One region of the Shewanella vaxholmensis genome, then DNA from elsewhere that is predicted to be linked to it. Evidence: predicted binding sites of a transcription regulator. Region 1 holds the regulator's gene; each other region holds the start of a gene.
What was found. Region 1 encodes sigma-54, which starts transcription at its own class of promoters, with help from an activator protein. Its sites were predicted from a motif close to GTTGGCACGNNNNTNGNNT; they were not measured.

Region 1 (3,285 bases):
GTCGGGCGGTGAACGTCGCCGTGTCGAAATTGCGCGGGCGTTAGCAGCAAATCCTAAGTTCATTTTGCTCGATGAACCCTTTGCGGGTGTCGATCCTATTTCAGTTATCGACATCAAAAAGATTATCGAACAGCTCAAAAGTCGTGGCCTTGGCGTGTTGATCACCGACCATAATGTTCGCGAGACATTAGATGTGTGTGAACATGCCTATATTGTGAGTCACGGAAACCTGATTGCCGAAGGAACACCTGCAGAGATCTTAGACAATCAGCAAGTTAGGGCTGTGTACTTAGGTGAACAATTCAGGCTATAGTTAATCAAGCGGAGCCAATGAAGGCAATTTGTGCCAGCATTGTGCTCCACTCAAGATGATAACAAGCGACCTCATCCAACAATAATAACGTAGGGATCAGCGGTAACATGAAAGCGTCACTCCAGCTCAAACTGGGTCAACAGTTAACCATGACGCCACAATTACAACAGGCCATACGTCTGTTGCAACTGTCGTCATTAGAACTGCAGCAAGAGATCCAGCAAGCCTTAGATTCTAATCCCCTTCTCGAGCTGGAAGAGGATCAATTCGACGCCACTAAAGCCCCTGTAAACCAAACGCTATCCGATACGGATTTCAGTGAATCTAGCACCCTGCCGCCAGAAAAAGACAGCTCCACCATAGACACGGCAGAGTCGCTCACGAAAGAGTCCATGCCCGACGAACTCCCCATGGACACCACCTGGGATGAAGTGTTCACCGCCTCCCCTAATTCTGGCCCCGGTGGCAGTCGTGAAGATGATATGCCCTTCCAAGGTGAGACCAGTGAAGGCCTGTATGAGCACTTAGAATGGCAAAAAAACCTCACGCCGTTTTCTGAAACCGATTTAGCCATTGCTACCGCCATTATTGATGCCATCGACGATCAAGGCTATCTCACCCAAAGCACTGATGAAATCCTCGAAGCTATGGGTAATCCTGAGGTCGAACTCGACGAAGTCGAAGCCGTACTCAAGCGCATTCAACATTTTGATCCCATTGGTGTGGCCGCCCGCGATTTAAGCGAGTGCCTGCTGATCCAACTGTCGCATTTCGCCGCTGACACTCCCCATCTAGAAAATGCCCGCATGTTGATCAAAGATCATTTAGATCTGATCGCCGCCCGCGATTTTAGATTGTTGATGCGTAAGACTAAATTAAAAGAGGATGAGTTAAGGGACGGCATCGCGCTTATCCAAACCCTCAATCCCCGCCCAGGTTTATTGATTACGCCCAACGATGACGAATACGTCATCCCAGATGTGTCTGTGTCGAAGAAGAATGGCCGCTGGGTGGTTGAACTTAACCCAGACTGCATGCCAAAAATCAATGTAAATCAACACTATGCATCGATGGCGCGCAGTACTAAAAACCAAGCCGATAGCCAATTTATTCGTGGCCATCTGCAAGAGGCTAAATGGTTTATCAAAAGCCTAGAAAGCCGTAACGACACTTTACTTAAAGTTGCGAATTGCATAGTGCAATATCAGCAAGGTTTCTTTGAATACGGTGAAGAAGCCATGAAACCTATGGTGCTTAACGATATTGCCGAAGCGGTAGAAATGCATGAGTCGACCATCTCACGGGTGACGACACAGAAATACATGCATACCCCTAAGGGACTTTTTGAACTAAAATACTTCTTCTCTAGCCACGTCGGTACTGACGATGGTGGGGAGTGCTCATCCACAGCAATCAGGGCCTTCATTAAGAAACTGGTTGCCGCGGAAAACCAGAAAAAACCATTGAGCGACAGTAAGATGGCGCAACTTCTGGCAGAACAAGGGATCAACGTAGCCCGCAGAACCATTGCGAAGTACCGAGAGGCTATGCTCATTCCGCCTTCTAATCAGCGTAAAAGTTTATAACCTACAGTGGATATCGGAGGACGTTTCTATGCAAATAAACCTGAGTGGACACCATGTCGAAATTACCGAATCGTTACGCGCATATGTAGAAGAAAAGTTTTCAAAACTTGAACGCCATTTCGAACAGATCAATAATGTGCACGTTGTGCTCAATGTCGAGAAAATGCAACAGATCGCCGAAGCGAGAATAAATCTTATCGGTGGTGAAGTTTTTGCTACTTCAGAGCATGCTGACATGTATGCCGCTATAGACGCCCTGATTGACAAGCTTGATCGTCAGGTTATTAAACACAAAGAGAAGTTAACAAAACACTAATAATGGAACTTTGTACCATACTGCGGCCGGAGTGCACTACCTGCGCCACTCCGGGCAGCAAGAAAAAGGTACTGGAACTCATCAGCGACTTAGTCGCTGCCCAGTACCCGACCCTCTCATCTCAAGAGATATTCGAAAGCCTAGTGGCGCGCGAAAAGATGGGGAGCACAGGTATAGGTAACGGCATCGCCATTCCACATGGTCGACTAGCCGATATAGATCAGCCCATTGCCATACTCATTAAGTGTGAAGAGCCGATAGCATTCGATGCTATCGATAAGCAACCTGTTGATATTTTATTTGCACTACTGGTGCCTGCAGACCAATGTCAGCAGCACTTAAGTACCTTGTCTTGCATGGCCGAAAAGCTGAGCGACAAGCAAATATTAAAGCAATTACGCAAGACGCATGATGAAACGGAACTCTATCAGGTAATCACTGGATGAAACTGGTCATAGTGTCGGGCCGCTCAGGCTCAGGCAAATCTGTCGCCCTAAGGGTACTCGAAGATCTCGGCTATTATTGTGTCGATAACCTTCCCTTGCCCTTAATCGGCACTTTGCTTGAGCAACTCAAAGGCAGTAACGATCTCGTCGCCATCAGTGTCGACGTGCGTAACATGCCTGAGCAGGACAAGGTCTTAGTGAAGCAACTCGCGAGCCTGCCTCCTGATACTGAGTTAACCAGCTTCTTCCTCAATTCCAGCGATAAAATTCTGCTCAAGCGTTACAGCGAAACCCGCCGTTTGCACCCTTTGTCGAAGAGCCAAGTCTCTTTGCAAGAAGCGATAAAACTGGAAGGGAAGCTGCTCGAGCCTATGTCAAAACTGGTCGATCACTACATAGATACGTCGAACCTGAATATCTATGATTTAAGCGACCAAGTCAGACAAATTCTGCTCGGCAGCGTCGATAAAGAGTTAGTGATCAACTTCGAGTCCTTTGGCTTTAAGCACGGTATGCCAACCGAAGCCGACTTTATGTTCGATGTACGCTTCCTGCCTAACCCACACTGGGAACTGGCGCTGCGTCCATTGACAGGCTTAGATGAACCCGTGGCTGAGTTCTTAA
Region 2 (3,285 bases), on a different contig from region 1:
TTACTGTCGGTCGCAGAAACGCGACGTATCGTACGATACAGCTTGTGCATAGCTGCAGAGGAACCGACAAGCAAACCATATTGGTCTAGCTCGCTGGAAAAAGGCCGAGGCCGGATTGGTGATGAGACTAAATACTGGGCAAAATCGGCGAAGATGTCACTGATCAACGTCATATCGTAGGGTTTACGAAAATGATAACAGGCAAAATTCGACATTAACTGATCAAGATTGGGGTTCGGCTGACCGTCGGAGAGAAATATAAACTCGATATTAGACAAGGCCGTATTGTCCAGCAGCCCAAGATAATCCTCACGGCTAAGGCTAGACAGCTCAATGATGGCAACATCAATGTGGTTCGCCTCAAGCTGCTCTATCCAAGGTAAATCATCGACACTGCGTAGCTTATTAAAGTCGGCTGCGCCGGCGAGTTCAATGATAGCTTGCTCGGCGTTTACATCCTGCAGGTGATAAAAAAGTGTCAATCGAGCCATGCTATCCCACTCCCTGTGTATGAAGGGCTACTGTATGTCAGTCGTGAAATTTTAACAACAGCAACGGTAATAGTTGCCGATATTCTAAGAGGATGGCGCAAGTAACCGAGAATATCAGCCTAAAAATCAGCCTGTTAACATACCATTAGAAATGAGAACAAAATATGCATGGTAGCTGAACGAAACGCAATTAGTTAAGCCAAACCGTTAAACAGGACTGTGCCGAACACTGGCATTTGGAGGCATTCATGAAGTCTAATGTTGTGCAACATCAGACTGATATCCGCGCCGATATCAGTTTGATTGATGAAATAATAAAGCTCAATCAAGAAGGGCTAACATTCTACAATCAGGCAATGACGTACGTCGAAGACTATAACCTTAAGCGTATTTTTTCGACCAAAGCGAATATCCACCAACGAATGTTGACGCGTTTTGAACAGCTGCGCCCTCTAACTGGTGAGCCTATTCATGGTCTAAGTCATGCAATACCAGTGACTTATACTCAAGTGACCAAATTGCTGCAACAATGCCATATGGCACAAGCGATGGCCGCACTTGTCGCCATTGAACAACAAGTGTTAATCCAGATGAAACAAGCGGTAAGGCAAGCACATCAGCCACAGCTTGCCAATCAGCTCGCAGAAGGTGCCGCTTGGTTGCAAATCAGTTGCGATGGTATGAGTTCACTCAACCCCAGTTAATCCTTGTAGCTGTTAGCATCAGTGCACATCAATATGATGTCTCTGTACTAATACGGCTTGCTACTGCATACGCGAAACCTTACACACTCAACCGCACTTATTCGTGCGGTTTTTTTATGCTCTAAAGATGGCTTTGCTTACCAGCAAAAATTACATTTTGTCGGTAAAAAAGACCGACTTAGGGGAAATCGCTGAGACATGAAAATATCGAAATCATCAACTAAAATCATTTAAGTCAATGACTTAATAAAGCTGGCACGATTCACGCAATATCTAACATCGAGAAAACAACGGAGGATATGATTATGAAAACCACAACAGCATCAGTACTAGCGACCTTACTTGTCGGTTCAATCAGTTTAAATGTCGCCGCAGCTCAAGATTGGAAGGACGGGGCAAAGGATGCGTGGATCGATGGTAAAGCTGAAACCACTTTACTGCTCAACACTAACCTCAATTCCTTTGACATTATCACCGATGTGAAAGACGGAAACGTCACATTAACAGGTAAAGTGGAAAGCAGTGTCGATAAAGCCCTCGCCTCTGAACTGATCAAAAGTTTAGACGGGGTAAAAGATGTCGATAACCAACTCACTGTAATGAATGAGAAAGAAGGCACCAGTGACGTTGTCGCGTCGTTGACCGATTCTAAGGTTGCCACAGTCGTCAAAACCCGTTTACTGTTTTCAACCGATGTTTCTGGCACCCAGATTAATGTGGATGTCGCCAATGGTATCGTCACCTTAAAAGGTGAAGTTGCTAGCGATGCCGAACGTCAGTTAGCGCTGAAAATTGCTGAGAATACCGACGACGTGAAAAAGGTTGTCGATAAAATCAAAGTCGTAAAAAACATGTCTTAATGCTAGCAGTTAGTCTTGACTCAACGATTTGATCTAATTGGTTATAAAAGTGAGTCATAACAAAGCGTCACAAAAAACCAGCCTAGGCTGGTTTTTTTATGTCTATTATCAGATTTAATCAAGCTAGGTTTTCTATCTCGACTAAGGAAGACTAAATTGCGAAAACAAAAATCGAAGTGGGAAAATAAAAGCTGCGCTAAAATGTGGGCTCAGCGCTGGCTTCAAAGCCAAACTGGAACTCATAAAAATGCTGACCATTTTCGATACTGATGGCCATAGTGCCCGTTAAGCCCTGCAACTCGCCCGCGCCAGAATGGGGAACCACTTCTAAGATCAAACGGTTTTGCCCATCGGTCATAATGCCAAAATGTTGCAGCACGAAACTGCCCTGCTTACCGCATACATTGCCAACCACTTGTTCAATCGCCACATAGCCAGCCGAGCCTTTGACTGACGTCATCGCACTGAGCATTTCACCTTGACTGCGGCCCTCAAGCTCACCATAAAAGGTTTTATCTAAGGCCATACGCCCTAACGTCACGCCGCCAACCCCTGTCGCATAGGGGCTATCTGGGGTGAGCTTAACATCAAATTTCCCAGTGATTTTGCTAACTTGCATGACACTCTCCTTGTCAAAACCTTATGCCAAGTCTATCTACCCGAGAATGCTTGCCGCTGCGGCAAGCATCACACACGGAACGAAAAATAACTTAGCACAAGCCTGCGCAGATCCATAATGCATTTACTCCCGACCCGTTGCGCACGACTACTCACTACTGAGTTATGTTAGTGATGCCAGTTTCACTGACTGTCACCTCTAAGGTTTTGACGATTTCAGGGCTTTCAGACATAGGTTGGTCAGGCGCTCTATCGCGATAAGTCACGGCAATTTTGAATGGAGCTTCGAAGGGATAAACAGGTTCAATACTGTCCACCTCAATGCGATCGCCTAGCACGACGCTGCCTAAATGCTTCAAATTATTGTGTTCAAAATCGAGGCTAAACAAGCCAAGATACCAAAATGCCCCCGAACCTTGAGTCGTCACAATAAACGGTGCCACAAAGGGCATAGTCTGCATTTTAGGATCATCTTGAATTGGCGCGTTACTCTGGGTATCAGGCTCTAAAGCGGGATCGAAATTTAACGGCGTAATGCGCAAATAATCCAGTAATACTCGGCCTTTTACCTCGCCATCTTGATAATCGCCCATCGCAAATTCCGTTTGCTTG
Region 3 (3,285 bases), on a different contig from region 1:
CCGTCATGCGAGCAATGGAGGAGGTCACGCTAATGGCGACCAGCGGCACGATAATCATAAACAACAGATTAAGGAAAATTTGCCCTAAAGGTTTGAACTTGAGCGCAAGTTCTGGCAAACCGACACCGAGCAGGCCGCCCAGTAATAACGCGGTGAGCAGCACGATGGAATCTTTATAAGGTTTTATCTTTTGCCACATAGGTAAACGCCTATTGTTATTTTTATGAATAAGATGCGCCCAAGTGATCAGGATTAATCGTGCTGCATGGACATTCTCAAGCTAGCGATTGCATTGAGTGAGTGCAAGGTGTGATTGATTTTAAATCGAAAAGGTTTGAAATCTAGGTGTGATGGATTTTGATTTTTTATGATTAATGGATTTGGCTTTATAGCTAGTCAGAGCTTCATCTACAAAAAAGCCCCGACAATTCGGGGCTTAATCAATTTGCGAGTAAGGATTACAAACTGTAGTACATTTCAAACTCAAGTGGGTGAGTTGTACGCGCTACACGCTCAGCTTCAGCTGTTTTCAGTACGATATAAGATTGGATGAAATCTTCACTGAACACGCCGCCTTTAGTCAGGAACTCATGGTCAGCTTGCAGGTTTTCAAGGGCGTTTTCTAATGACGTTGCCACTTGTGGGATTTCAGCCGCTTCTTCTGGAGGCAGATCGTACAGATCTTTGTCCATCGCTTCACCTGGGTGGATCTTGTTTTGGATACCGTCAAGACCCGCCATCAGCAGCGCTGCGAAACCTAAGTATGGGTTTGCATGTGGATCTGGGAAACGCGCTTCGATACGACGGCCTTTAGGGCTTGGTACCACAGGAATGCGGATTGATGCAGAGCGGTTACGGGCAGAGTAGGCCAACATAACAGGTGCTTCAAAGTGTGGCACTAAACGCTTGTAAGAGTTAGTGCTTGGGTTAGTGAAAGCGTTCAGCGCGCGAGCGTGCTTGATGATACCACCTATGTAGTACAGCGCCGTTTCACTTAAACCCGCGTATTTGTCGCCAGCGAACAAGTTAACACCGTCTTTCGCCAGAGATTGGTGAACGTGCATGCCGCTACCGTTGTCGCCAACGATGGGTTTAGGCATGAAAGTCGCCGTCTTACCGTAAGCGTGTGCCATGTTGTGCACTACGTACTTCAGAATTTGGATTTCATCCGCTTTTTTAGTTAACGTGTTGAAGCGAGTTGCGATTTCGTTTTGACCCGCAGTCGCCACTTCGTGGTGATGCGCTTCAACCACTTGACCCATTTCTTCAAGCACTAAACACATAGCGCTACGTAGGTCTTGTGATGAGTCAACCGGTGCAACTGGGAAGTAACCGCCTTTAGTGAATGGACGGTGACCTGTGTTGCCGCCTTCGTAGCTAGTGCCTGAGTTCCAAGCCGCTTCTTTAGCGTCGATCTTAACGAAACAACCTGACATGTCAGTACCGAAACGGACATCATCAAATAGGAAGAATTCTGGTTCTGGGCCAATCAAAACAGTATCAGCGATACCAGTAGAGATTAGGTAAGCTTCTGCTTTTTTAGCAATTGAACGTGGGTCACGGTCATAACCCGTCATAGTACCTGGTTCAAGAATGTCACAACGGATCAGCGCTGTGGTTTCTTCGGTGAAAGGATCCAGTACGAATGTCGTTGGATCTGGCATCAGTACCATGTCTGATTCGTTAATGCCCTTCCAACCTGCGATAGAAGAACCGTCAAACATTTTGCCGTCTTCGAAGAAATCAGCATCTACCTGATGAGAAGGAATAGATACGTGCTGCTCTTTACCTTTAGTGTCGGTAAAACGTAAATCAACGAACTTAACTTCTAATTCTTCAAGTTGCTTTAAAACTGATTCAACTGACATTCTCAAGCCTCCGGTAGGGTAAAGGGATGCCCCTTCTATAATCTTTTAACTCAAGTGATTTATCTTGAGCCAAACTTACAAGCGATAAAGCGATATCCATGCCAATAATTTAACTAGCTGATTAACATGGTTTAAAATCTTTTCTGCACTTAATTGGATTCGTGTTTGCACCACTATGGTGCTTTTAGCTGTGGCATTTTGGTGCATCAATCCATTTTGGTGCGCACTGAATTGATTCATGCAAAGCTAAGGTTCAAAGCATAAGGTTCAAAGCACTAGTATGCATCGCTTATGTGGCAGTGAGATGGCAATCGCGCCTTGGCTCACAGTGACTACATAAGGATAGCGGCACTGAATCCAGTAACTATTTCAGCACTATTCTGGACTATTTTCTCTGGGCGATTTCACCGCCGCATAGTTGTCATAAAACCACTCTAGTCTGTTCAACTATGCCATGCATTCTCAATTCAATAGTGGTTTATTATCATATTATTAGGAAAGAGTTCGTTCTCATGTGCAAAATGTCTTTGCTGTTCACAGGCCAAGTGAAATAAGTGATGCGTAATAAAGGTATTGCGTGACAATGAAGTGAGTCTTAAAGGCATTCAGTTTTCGCGGTCATAAATGCCAATATCAACGCCCAGTTAAATCTGCGCTAGAAATTATTGCTGTTTCACGTCGAGATGATTTTGTCACGTGAACATCAATTTGATTGATGTTTAAATCAGCAGAAATACTTTGCGTCTAGATTATGAAAAATAGTAAATTCAGCTGTTTAACTCGGATTTTTCCTACGAATATGGCAATTGAACAGTGCTTTAACTGTGACATTAGCGGATTTCACTCAATGGAATATTGGCAGGAATTAGCCAAGGATCGGCGGATTGTTTTATAAGTGTTCAAAAATAATCCTGTGCGCCAAGGCCGCTCTGGAGTAGAATGGCACGCTTTTTATTATGGTGGGTCGAGTTAGGACACTATAACGAATTACTGAAATATCCCTATTTTTGTTTGATGGTAAGAGGTTTATCCGTGCTAGAGAATTTACGTAACATCGCCATTATTGCACACGTTGACCATGGCAAAACGACCCTGGTAGACAAGTTGCTGTCACAGTCAGGCACCCTTGCAACCCGAGGAGAAGCTACTGAGCGGGTGATGGACTCCAACGATCTTGAAAAGGAACGTGGGATCACGATTCTGGCAAAAAATACTGCCATCAAGTGGAACGACTACCGTATCAACATCGTTGATACCCCTGGCCACGCCGATTTCGGTGGTGAGGTTGAGCGTGTTCTGTCTATGGTTGACTCAGTATTATTGCTAGTTGATGCCGTTGACGGTCCAATGCCACAAACTCGCTTCGTAACGAAGAAAGCGTTTGCTCAAGGCTTAAAGCCAATCGTTGTTATCAACA

Region 2: the regulator sigma-54 is predicted to act here: its motif matches at 1,447-1,465, upstream of Q4Q46_RS00570 (BON domain-containing protein).
Region 3: the regulator sigma-54 is predicted to act here: its motif matches at 1,956-1,974, upstream of glnA (glutamate--ammonia ligase).

What each region holds. Positions count from the first base shown of each region.
Region 1 covers NZ_JAUOEV010000012.1:119,722-123,006, reverse strand. Annotated here, with positions in the region: gene lptB (LPS export ABC transporter ATP-binding protein) at 1-313, shown strand, start outside; gene Q4Q46_RS12180 (RNA polymerase factor sigma-54) at 421-1,899, shown strand; gene hpf (ribosome hibernation promoting factor) at 1,928-2,215, shown strand; gene ptsN (PTS IIA-like nitrogen regulatory protein PtsN) at 2,218-2,661, shown strand; gene rapZ (RNase adapter RapZ) at 2,658-3,285, shown strand, end outside.
Region 2 covers NZ_JAUOEV010000001.1:141,554-144,838, forward strand. Annotated here, with positions in the region: gene Q4Q46_RS00560 (sigma-54 interaction domain-containing protein) at 1-491, opposite strand, end outside; gene Q4Q46_RS00565 (hypothetical protein) at 740-1,195, shown strand; gene Q4Q46_RS00570 (BON domain-containing protein) at 1,501-2,055, shown strand; gene Q4Q46_RS00575 (DUF3224 domain-containing protein) at 2,252-2,674, opposite strand; gene Q4Q46_RS00580 (hypothetical protein) at 2,829-3,285, opposite strand, start outside.
Region 3 covers NZ_JAUOEV010000024.1:63,569-66,853, forward strand. Annotated here, with positions in the region: gene Q4Q46_RS18065 (dicarboxylate/amino acid:cation symporter) at 1-199, opposite strand, end outside; gene glnA (glutamate--ammonia ligase) at 459-1,868, opposite strand; gene typA (translational GTPase TypA) at 2,901-3,285, shown strand, end outside.